DNA from 2 places in the Lederbergia sp. B243.17 genome. Region 1 is predicted to be linked to the other one. Evidence: riboswitches for the same ligand, from Rfam matches in the RefSeq annotation. Region 1 holds a riboswitch; the other holds the start of a gene.
The links. Region 1 has a riboswitch for S-adenosylmethionine ahead of AC0TWI_RS09965 (methionine ABC transporter ATP-binding protein). Riboswitches for the same ligand answer to the same signal wherever they lie in the genome.

Region 1 (5,618 bases):
TCTTCTTCTGATTTTTTTCGATAAAATATTTCCGAATGATTGGAGACCTTGGACCATGATGACGAGAATGCCGACAGTAATCAGCATGGTGGTCGTATCAAAACGCTGGTAACCGTAAGTGATGGCTAAATCTCCGAGTCCGCCGCCGCCGATTGCGCCCGCCATTGCAGAAGCGCCGATAAGTCCGATGGTTGCGATAGTAAATGCAAGAACGAGAGAGCTGAGTGCCTCGGGAATCAAAAACTTGAAAATAATTTGTGCAGGCGTTGCGCCCATTGATTCTGCCGCTTCAATCACGCCCGGGTCGACCTCAAGCAGTGAGTTTTCAATCAGTCTTGCAATGTAAGGACCTGCATAAAAGACGAGCGGAACGACTGCCGCGGCTGTTCCGATGGATGTCCCGACGAGAAGGCGGGTGATCGGGATGATGGCGACCATCAAGATGATGAACGGAATCGACCGAAGCACGTTAATGATGCTATTCAGCACGTTGAAAAACGGAACGTTCTCGAGCAGATGGCCTTTGCGCGTCACAACGAGCAGAACGCCGAGCGGGAGGCCGAGAATGAGCGAGAATAAGAGCGAGAATGCGACCATCTGCACGGTCTCAATCAGGGCATCAATGATCTGTTGCGAATTAACTAGCATGTGCGGTTACCTCCTTGATGTTCACTTCTTTTTGGGCGATATACAAAAGGGCCCGCTGGATTTCCTTATCTTCACCCTGGAACTCGACAATCAGATTGCCAAATGGTATTCCTTGCAACTCGGTAATATTTCCGAAAAGAACATTGATGTCGAGATTGAATTTCTTGGCGAGTTCGGATAGAAGCGGCTGTCCAGCTGACTCTCCGATAAAATTGATTCGGAAAACCTTATTCAGCCCATCATTGTTTTGGACAATCTTCCTAATTGACTCCGGAAGCTGATCGTTCATAACTGTAGAAACAAAATTCCTGGCAGTTTCGGTCTTTGGTGCTGAGAAAACATCAAACACTGAACCTTCTTCTATGATTTTGCCTGCTTCCATGACGGCGACCCGGTCACAGATTTCACGGATTACAGCCATCTCATGGGTGATGAGCAGGATGGTGATGTTATACTCCTCGTTGATTTTCTTTAGCAGCTGCAAAATCTGGCTCGTCGTTTGCGGGTCGAGAGCCGAAGTCGCTTCATCGCAAAGCAGGATGGAAGGCTGGGTTGCGAGCGCCCGGGCGATTCCGATCCGCTGCTTCTGTCCGCCGGAAAGCTGATCTGGATAGCTGTTCGCTTTATCGCCGAGCCCCACGAAATCAAGCAGTTCTTCTACACGCCTGCGAACTTCATCCTTTGGTGTTTTGGAGAGCAGAAGGGGCATGGCAACGTTGGCAAACACCGTCTTTGAATTGAGAAGGTTGAAGTGCTGGAACACCATCCCAATCCCGCGCTTTACTTCACGTATCTCTTTTGGCGGGAGAGTGGTCAAGTCATGGCCGTCGACGATGACTTTGCCTGATGTCGGACGCTCCAGCAGATTCACACAGCGGATGAGTGAGCTTTTTCCCGCACCACTGAAGCCGATTACCCCATAGATCTCTCCTTTTTTAACTTTAAGATCCACTCCATCCAACGCGGCAACTCCATTTTCGCCGCTCCCATATACCTTCCGAACATTCTGGAATTCAATCATATTCATGTCTCCTTTGCATTTTCATAAAAAAAGCCCTCTTCGGAAAAGAAGAGGACGAACCGGCAAATCACTGCTGCCGGAAACTCTCCTTATCTCCCAAGCTTAAAGCTTGCTGGAATTGGCACAGTGCTAAAAAATAGCCTGTTGCCGAGGTGTCACAGGGCCAGTCCCTCAACCTCTCTGGATAAGAAATTGCTATTCAGTTGTTTTTGTCTTTGAGAAAAAGAAAACCTCTTCCGGATGGGGAAGAGGGCAGAATTTAAACATTCAGTCCTCTTCTCATCTCTCAAGCAGTACGCTTGCTGGAATTGGCACAGTACTTGAAACAAGTCTGTTGCCGAGGCGTCAATGGGCCAGTCCCTCAACCTCTCACGATAAGAAGATTCTCAACTATTCAACTAAACAATCAACTTGAACTTGAATATCACTTTACAGCTTGAAAACAAGAAAGTCAACAACAATTTTTAAAAGTTTTTAATTCTCCTCCGCAAGTAAAGTATTTCTCCGGGCGAGAACCTCATGCAATTAGGAAGGAGCGCAAACCTAATAAGTAAGAAAAAGATCCGGCTCTTTTCTTCCATCATTGGATTAATTCCGTCTGTTTTTATCGGAAATAGCGCATACATTTCTAAAAATACATTATTGACTAAATTTTTACCTTAATTTATACTTTCAATTAACACCACTGGAGAAAATAACGCCAATAGTGGTTTGAAAATGCAATATTACATAAAAAAATTGAATTTATGGCCGGGAGGTACTGGAATTAATAACATGGTGGGATAAGTGGTCCCTAAGGGGGTGGCAGAATGAAGATTAAAACGCAGGATTTTCTTAAAAAAGAGAACCAAAGTCTCGTGCTTGAACTGATTTTGGAATCTGGTCCAATTTCTAGGGCTGAAATTGCCAAACGGACGACGATGAGTCCGACATCAGCATCCCGGATTGTTTCTTCCCTGCTGGAATCAGGATTGATCAAGGAAGTCAGCATCAATGAAAGCACCGTCGGAAGAAAAGCAACGTACTTTATTCCTGACGGGGGATCGGTCATTTCCGCAGGAATAGAAATTGATGAAAATGAAATCTCAATCGGATTCATGAATCTGTTGATGGAATGCGTAATGAAAAGGATTTATACATACGAGAATACAGGACCTGCGGATACAGTTCGCTTTATCGCTGAAAAGACGGAAGAAATGATGCGAGAAGCCGGAATTCGCGAACAGCAAATTGCCGGTGTGTGTGTGGGCTTGCCGGGTTTGATACTAAACGAAACGGGCTTTGTCGAATTGTCTGCCCAATTGAATTGGCAAAAGGTGCCGCTCGGTGACATGCTCACAGAAGAGCTTGGTCTCAAATGTTATGTTGACAACGAATTAAAGCTGAAGGCTCTTGCTGAATACAACAAAATGAAGGGGAGCGAGGATGAGACGATGGTGATGATCACTTTCGGCTCAGGGGTCGGCTCGGCTCTTGTCGTCCACGGGGAAATTTACCGGGGAGGGGATGGTTTTTCCGGAGAGGTCGGTCATACCATTGTTGATCCGTACGGAATCTACTGCCCATGCGGCAACTTCGGCTGTCTGCAGACATACATCGCAGAAAAATTCCTGATAGATGAGGCGTCGAAAACGGAAGCGGTCGAGTCGGTCGCAGACATAATCTTGGGTTACGAGAAAGGCAAAAAATGGGCAGTGAATATTATCGACAAAGCGATCATATACGCCACGATCACAATCAATAATGTTGTCTGCATGTATAACCCGGATACTGTCGTTCTTACAGGCAGTCTGATTGAAAAATACCCCGAGTTCCGGGAAAGGGTGTTCGAAAATGCACTCAAAAAGCTATGGACACCCGTCAGCGACACCTTTCTAATCAGGACAGCGGAAGAAAGTGAAATGGGTGTCGTAAAAGGTGCAGCAATGAGTGTTCTCCGGAAGTTCATCAAGGAAATTGATTTTTAGCAAGGAGGCATAATCATGAGCAATCCAATCATTGCGGAGGAATACCGCGGCGGTACGCTGGAAAACGTCCATCAGGGTGCTATTGCAGTTCTGGACGGGAACAAGGAGGTGATCTATTCCAAGGGGAATATTGACCAGAATATTTTTTACCGGTCAGCCATGAAGCCAATTCAGGCGATTCCTGTTTTTACGACGGATATCATAGACAAATACAACCTGACCCTCGAGGAAGCAGCACTTTTTACTGCATCCCAGCGAGGAGAAATCTATCATCAGGACGCACTCGAAAGCCTTGCCGGAAAGCTTGGACTTGCAGAAGATCTGCTCGTCTGCGGCGAAAGCCTGCCCCTTAATGAGGAACCGAAGCTGGAATATGTCTGCGCCCATAAGACAAAACGAAAGCTGATGCATAATTGTGCGGGCAAGCATCTTGGTTTCCTTGGCTATGCAAAAGAGAAAGGGTATGACCTCCATACATATGACAAGCCGGAGCACCCGCTGCAGCAGGAAATCTTCCGTCTCGTCGCCGCCCTTTCGGAAACAGCGCCCGATAAGATTGCAAAAGGGATGGATGGATGCGGCGCGCCGGTATATGGGGTTCCGCTAAGAAATATGGCGATTTCCTATTTGAAATTTGCGGTACCGGAGATGATCGATGAATCGGAAACAGCGGCAGCAATTATGAAGATTGGCGAAGTGATGAATGCCCATCCGGAAATCGTCGCATCCCACCGCTTTATCTGCACCGCCCTATTGGAAGACAGCAATATTGTCGCCAAAGGAGGCGCGCAAGGGGTGTATTGTCTGGCACTAAGAAAGGAAAAGATCAGCATTGCACTAAAAGTGCTGAGCGGCACAGAGCTCCTTTGGCCGCTGCTTGTGGCAGAAATACTTAAGAAGATTGGCTACAGCAACAAAGCGACAATCGACCGATTGCTGGATCTGCGTTCAAAAGACATATTCAATGACGGCGGCAAGGTCATCGGCGAAGCGAAAATCATTTTATAACACATAAGGAGGAAGGAAAATGAAGAAAAGATTTTTAAGTATGTTCATCATTATTGCGGCATTGATCATTTCGGCCTGTTCTTCTGGCGGAGAAAAGGCCGGCAGCGACAGTAACGGGGGCAAGACCGCCAGCAAGAAATCGAATGAAATCAATATTGCCATTGACCAGAACTTTGTTACGCTCGACCCGCATGAAGCAGGGGATACCGTTTCCATCTTCGGAGCAAGAGCAATGTATGAAGGGCTTGTCGGTTTTGACCAGGACATGAACATCGTACCGGTGCTGGCCACAGATTACGAAGTCAGTGAGGATGCACTCACTTATACGTTCAAATTGAGAGAAGGCGTAAAATTCCATGACGGCGAGCCGTTTAATGCCGAAGCGGTAAAAGCGAACTACGACCGCATTATGGATGAGGAAAAGAACCTTCGTGCAAAACGTAATTTCATGTACGTTGACTCAATGGAGATTACCGGCGACTACGAAGTGAAATTTACACTGTCTCAGCCGTTTAGCGCGATGATCAACAAATTTGCCATGGTTTCAATGATCTCCCCAAAAGCGATTGCTGATGAAAGCAAAGATATCGCTCGCAACCCTGTCGGTACAGGCCAATTCCAGTACAGCAAATGGAATCAGGGAGATACGCTTGAAGTTGTGAAGTTTGACGACTACTGGGCAGAGGAAGCTACAAATGTCGAAAAAATAACGTTCCGCCCTGTTCCAGAGAACGGCTCCCGTGCAGCAATGCTAAAAACAGGCGAAGCAGACTTTGTCTACCCGGTACCGCAGCAAAGTGCGAAAGACTTTGAAAAAGCAGATAATGTAAAGCTTGAGGAAACACCGTCTACAATCGCAAGATATGTTTCCATCAACACATTCAAAGAGCCATTTACTGATGAAAAAGTCAGACAGGCTATGAACTATGCAGTCAATAAAGATGCGTACATCAAGGTAGTTAAGAATGGTTACG
Region 2 (5,618 bases), on a different contig from region 1:
CTCGACAAGGTCAGCTCTGCCCTGATCACAGAAAAAATGGCACGTGCAGGCGGATTTTCGCTTTCCCACGGCGCCCATGTCGGCATCGGCTCCTTGCCGATCGTCCTATTCGGAAATGAAGAACAGAAACAAAAATATTTGCCGAAGCTGGCTTCAGGGGATTTGCTTGCTGCCTATGCATTGACAGAGCCTGGTTCAGGATCTGATGCGCTTGGTGCCAAAACGACTGCGAAATTGAACGAAGCGGGCACACATTACATTCTGAACGGTGAAAAACAATGGATTACAAACTCTGCTTTTGCTGACGTATTCGTTGTTTATGCAAAAATTGACGGCGAGAAATTCACCGCTTTTATTGTAGAAAGGGAATATCCGGGCGTATCGACCGGCCCGGAAGAAAAGAAGCTGGGGATCAAGAGCTCGTCAACGAGAACGTTGATTTTGGAAGATGCTGAAGTTCCGGTAGTGAACCTGCTTGGCGAGATTGGCAAAGGTCATAAGATCGCCTTCAATATTTTGAATATCGGCCGCTACAAACTGGGTGTGGGCTCAGTCGGAGCATCGAAGCGTGCGCTTGAAATCACGTTGCAATATGCCAACCAAAGAAAACAATTCAAAACGCCGATTTCCCAGTTCAACCTGACGAAAGAAAAATTCGGAACGCTTGCTTCGGAGTTGTACGCAGCCGAGAGCTCCGTTTATCGGACAGTCGGTCTTTTCGAGGAGCGGATGGGGCAGCTGACGGACGAGCAAGTGAAGGACGGCGCTGAAGTAGCAAATGCCATCGCCGAATATGCAATCGAATGCTCGCTGAACAAAGTGTTCGCCTCCGAAGTCCTTGATCATATTGTCGATGAAGGCGTTCAGATCCATGGCGGGTACGGATATATGCAAGAATACGAGATTGAACGTGCATACCGCGACTCCAGGATCAACCGGATTTTTGAAGGAACGAATGAAATCAATCGCTTAATCGTCCCAGGCACATTCCTGAAGAAGGCGTTTAAAGGGGAATTGCCTCTACTGGAAAAAGCCCAATCCCTGCAAGAGGAACTGATGATGCTGATGCCGGAAGAGCCGGGTGATGAGCCGCTTGCACAGGAAAAGCAGCTTGTCCAAGGTGCAAAAAAAGCCGCTTTGATGATTGCCGGCCTGGCTGCACAGAAATATGGCCAGCAGCTGGAGCAAGAGCAGGAGATTCTTGCAAAGCTGGCAGACATTGTATCCCTTGCCTATGCAATGGAGTCGGCCGTACTGCGTACGGAAAAAGCGATCGCCAAGAACGGACTGGAAAAGAACAAGCAAAAGCTTCTGTATTCTGAAATCTTCTGCCAGGATTCGATTGTAACAGTTGAACAGCTGGCAAAAGAAAGCCTTGTCGCCATCGAAAGCGGTGATACATTCCGAATGATGAATTCAGCGCTCCGCAAACTTCTTCGCCACACGCCAATCAATGTGATTGCGAAAAAACGAGAAGCGGCAGACCGTTTGATTGAAGCAGAACGCTATATCGTATAATCTATAAGCAATACCGGCCGCCAGTCGGCCGGTATTTTCCTGTGCGGGCTGCCCCGCAACTATAGTATGAAGGAGACGATTGCATTGCTGAAAGTCTATTCCTACCCGCCGTGCGGTACATGCCGGAAAGCCAAAAAGTGGCTTGAGGAGCACGGGATCAGCTTTGAGGAGATACATATAGTAGAAGAAACACCGACAAAAGAGGAGATTCGTGTCCTGTACGAGAAGAGCGGATTGGAATTGAAGAAGTTTTTCAACACAAGCGGGCAAAAGTACAGGGAATTGGGATTGAAGGATAAAATCAAAACGGCTTCGCAGGATGAAATGTTCGAATGGCTGGCAAGCGACGGGATGCTGCTGAAACGGCCGATCGTCACAGACGGCGAAAGAGTAACCGTCGGGTTTAACGAAGAGCAATTTGCGGAGCAATGGGGAAAAGCAGGCAAGTGAACGATAGATTGTTCTCTTGATTTACCGACCTGCATTATGTACATTTAAATAGAAGAAAAGGATGGAGGGATATGGATGAGCACACCAAATGAATTGAAATACTCCGAAGAACATGAATGGGTAAAAGAAGAAGGGGACAAGGTCCGCATCGGCATCACACATTTTGCCCAAGCCGAGCTTGGCGACATCGTTTTTGTCGAGCTTCCTGAAGTGGGTGACACAGTGACAGCGGACGAGCCGTTCGGCAGCGTGGAATCCGTTAAAACAGTATCAGAGCTCTATGCTCCGATCAGCGGCAAAGTTGTCGAAGTGAATGAAGAACTGAGCGACAGCCCTGAATTCGTAAACGAATCACCATATGAAAAAGCGTGGATGATCGTCATCGAACCATCCGACCGCGGTGAATTTGAAAGTCTTATGACTGCAGAAGAATACAGCAATATGACAAACGAAGCCTAATACAGTATGCACCCGGACTGCCATCCAGGTGCATTGCTTTTCATATATGAACATTGCCATGGAGATGAAGGAATGGACATAGATCCGGAAAAGGTCATCATTGTAGAGGGTTTAAGCGACAAGAAAAAGATTCGGAAAATCATCAGTGAACCGGTTCAAATCATTTGCACGAACGGGACAATCAGCATGGCCCGGCTTGATGAACTGATTGATGAGATGGACGGAAAAGACATTTATATTCTTGTCGACGCCGATGCCTCCGGAGAGAGTTTGCGTAAGCAATTCCGACGCGAATTTCCGGAAGCAAGCCATATGTATATCGACAGGACCTTTAAAGAAGTAGCTGCCGCGCCATATCGCCATCTTGCTTCGGTGCTGATCAGCGCAGGCATTGATGTCCATGCTGAATTTTTGGAAGGATGAACTGCATCTATGGAAGAATGGACAAAAGAAGAAATCATAAGTTCAAGTGAAGGCGAGGAAACCGTCCTCGTCTATTTATACACCCCTCTATGCGGAACATGCCAGGTAGCCGGGAAAATGATAGAGGTTACTTCCTATCTGATTCCTGAGGCACGGTTTGGGAAGGCCGACTTAAACTATCTGCCTGAGATTGCGGAGCGTTTTCAGATAGAAAGTGTTCCTTGCCTCCTCATTTTTCAAAATGGCCAGTTGCAAGAAAAAATCTACGCGTTTCACTCGGTCCCTTACCTCCAGGAAAAAATCCGCAGCTATCTCGGCTAGAAGAAAAAGGGAAGGGTGGAATCTTTTTTTCTGACCGATCAAGTTGACGAATAAAAACCCCCATGCTAAAATCACATGTATAGCTAAAGTAATTTAATATTGTTACTCTTATCGAGAGAGGTGGAGGGATGTGCCCGATGATACCCGGCAACCGTCAATTTATTGAAATGGTGCCAATTCACACTGAGCAATTTGCTCGGAGAGATGAGAAAGGACTTACTACGAACCTACGCCTTTCTGCTCTTATGCTGGAAGGCTTTTTATTTTTTTGGGAAATTGGGTGAGCTTATGATTAGTATTAAAAATGCCAGTAAGCTTTTTACAACAAAAAGCGGCGAAATCCAAGCGGTTGACGAAGTCTCGCTCGATATTCAAAAAGGAGAGATTTTCGGGGTAATCGGATATTCTGGAGCCGGAAAAAGTACGCTCATCCGTATGCTGAACGGATTGGAGATTCCAACGTCCGGTTCCGTCTCTGTCGAAGGAATGGAAGTTTCGAAGATTAAGGGCGGCGAATTGCGGAAAGCGAGACAAAATATCGGGATGATATTCCAGCATTTTAATCTGCTTTGGTCGCGGACGGTAGGCGAGAATATCGCTTTTCCACTTGAAATCGCAGGGGTTCCTGCACAGGAGAGGAAGAAGCGGGTAAAGGAGTTAATCCGTCTCGTCGGATTGGATGGCCGGGAGGATGCGTACCCTCAGCAGTTGAGCGGCGGCCAGAAGCAGCGTGTCGGCATTGCCAGAGCGCTGGCCAATAATCCGAAGGTTCTCCTTTGTGATGAAGCGACATCAGCACTCGACCCGCAAACGACAGAGTCGATCCTCGACCTGCTTGTCAGCATCAATAAAGAATTTGGCCTGACAATCGTGCTGATCACGCATGAAATGCACGTCATCCGGAAGATCTGCCACCGGGTAGCGGTGATGGAGAGCGGCCGTGTCGTTGAAGTTGGAAATGTGCTCGATATTTTCAGGCAGCCGAAAGCCGACATCACAAAGAAGTTCGTCAAACAGGTATCGGGCCGAAACGAGTCGGATGAAGCTTCCGAAGCTCCTCTGGCAGGCAGCCCGGATGGGAAAACCATCAAGCTGACCTTTTTCGGAAAAGCTGCCGAGCAGCCGGTCATCACTGAATTGATCAGAGGGTTCGAGCTGACCGTCAGCATTCTGCAAGGAAATATATCCCAAACGCAGAATGGAGCATACGGTGTGCTGTATGTCCACATTGACGGGGATGAAGCTGAGCTTAACCGGGCGATGGAATTTTTGCACGTACAGGAAGTCGGCGTAGAGGCGGTGAGTGCAAATGTTTGAGACATTACTGCCTAATGTCGATTGGGCGAAAATGTGGATTGCTACAAAGCAGACGCTCTACATGACGGGAATGTCCGTAGTGGCAACATTTATCCTAGGCATTGCGCTTGGTCTGCTGCTCTTCCTTTCATCAAAGGGGAATATTTGGCAAAACGGATTTCTAAACACGGTCACGTCAGCAGTCGTCAACATATTCAGATCGATTCCTTTCATCATTTTGATTGTGCTGCTCATCCCGTTTACGAAATTCCTGCTCGGTACGATGAGGGGTGAAAATGCCGCTTTGGTGTCGCTAATCATCGGTGCTGCTCCTTTCTATGCAAGGATGGTGGAAATCGGGCTGCGCGAGATTGACAAGGGCGTGATTGAAGCGGCAAAAGCAATGGGTGCAAAAACAAGTACAATCATCTTTAAAGTATTGCTGCCAGAGTCAATGCCGGCGCTCATATCTGGGATTACAGTTACAGCGATCGCTCTTGTCGGTTATACGGCAATGGCTGGGGTAATCGGCGCAGGCGGTCTCGGGAACCTTGCCTATCTGGAAGGATTCCAGCGGACGAGACACGATGTCACGCTTGTGGCAACAATCATCGTACTGGTAATCGTGTTTATCATCCAATTCATTGGAGATTTCATTACAAAAAAACTAGATAAGCGCTGAACGCGCCTGTCGACGGAGGAGAAGAGAAAATGAAGAAGTGGCTACTGGGTCTGTTTGTCCTTGTTTTGGCTGCTGCACTCGCAGCATGCGGAACTGGCGGGGATAAGAATGAATCATCTGATGGAAATAGCGGAAGTGAATCTGCAGGGGAAAAGGAAAGCAGCAAGCTGATCGTCGGGGCTTCAAATGTGCCGCATGCCGAGATTCTTGAAAAGGCGAAACCGCTTTTGAAGGATAAAGGCATTGATTTGGAAGTTGAAGTGTTCCAGGACTATGTTTTGCCGAACGAAGCATTGGAATCGAAGGAAATTGACGCAAACTACTTTCAGCACATCCCGTATTTGAAGAGCCAAATGGCTGATCACGGTTATGATTTTGTGAATGCCGGGGGTATTCATATCGAGCCGATTGGTGTATACTCCAAAAAGTATAAATCACTTGATGAACTGCCTGACGGTGCGGAAATTAT

Region 2: it holds a riboswitch for S-adenosylmethionine, as region 1 does, so the genes downstream of both, AC0TWI_RS12935 (methionine ABC transporter ATP-binding protein) here and AC0TWI_RS09965 (methionine ABC transporter ATP-binding protein) in region 1, are expected to answer to the same signal.

Annotation. Positions count from the first base shown of each region.
Region 1 covers NZ_JBWBKF010000055.1:42,061-47,678, reverse strand. The annotation lists gene AC0TWI_RS09970 (methionine ABC transporter permease) at 1-648, opposite strand, end outside; gene AC0TWI_RS09965 (methionine ABC transporter ATP-binding protein) at 638-1,669, opposite strand; SAM riboswitch class I at 1,756-1,860, opposite strand; SAM riboswitch class I at 1,946-2,050, opposite strand; gene AC0TWI_RS09960 (ROK family transcriptional regulator) at 2,479-3,636, shown strand; gene AC0TWI_RS09955 (asparaginase) at 3,652-4,644, shown strand; gene AC0TWI_RS09950 (glutathione ABC transporter substrate-binding protein) at 4,664-5,618, shown strand, end outside.
Region 2 covers NZ_JBWBKF010000071.1:36,233-41,850, forward strand. The annotation lists gene AC0TWI_RS12910 (acyl-CoA dehydrogenase family protein) at 1-1,518, shown strand, start outside; gene AC0TWI_RS12915 (arsenate reductase family protein) at 1,603-1,968, shown strand; gene gcvH (glycine cleavage system protein GcvH) at 2,044-2,427, shown strand; gene AC0TWI_RS12925 (toprim domain-containing protein) at 2,500-2,850, shown strand; gene AC0TWI_RS12930 (thioredoxin family protein) at 2,860-3,171, shown strand; SAM riboswitch class I at 3,277-3,382, shown strand; gene AC0TWI_RS12935 (methionine ABC transporter ATP-binding protein) at 3,460-4,488, shown strand; gene AC0TWI_RS12940 (methionine ABC transporter permease) at 4,481-5,149, shown strand; gene AC0TWI_RS12945 (MetQ/NlpA family ABC transporter substrate-binding protein) at 5,179-5,618, shown strand, end outside.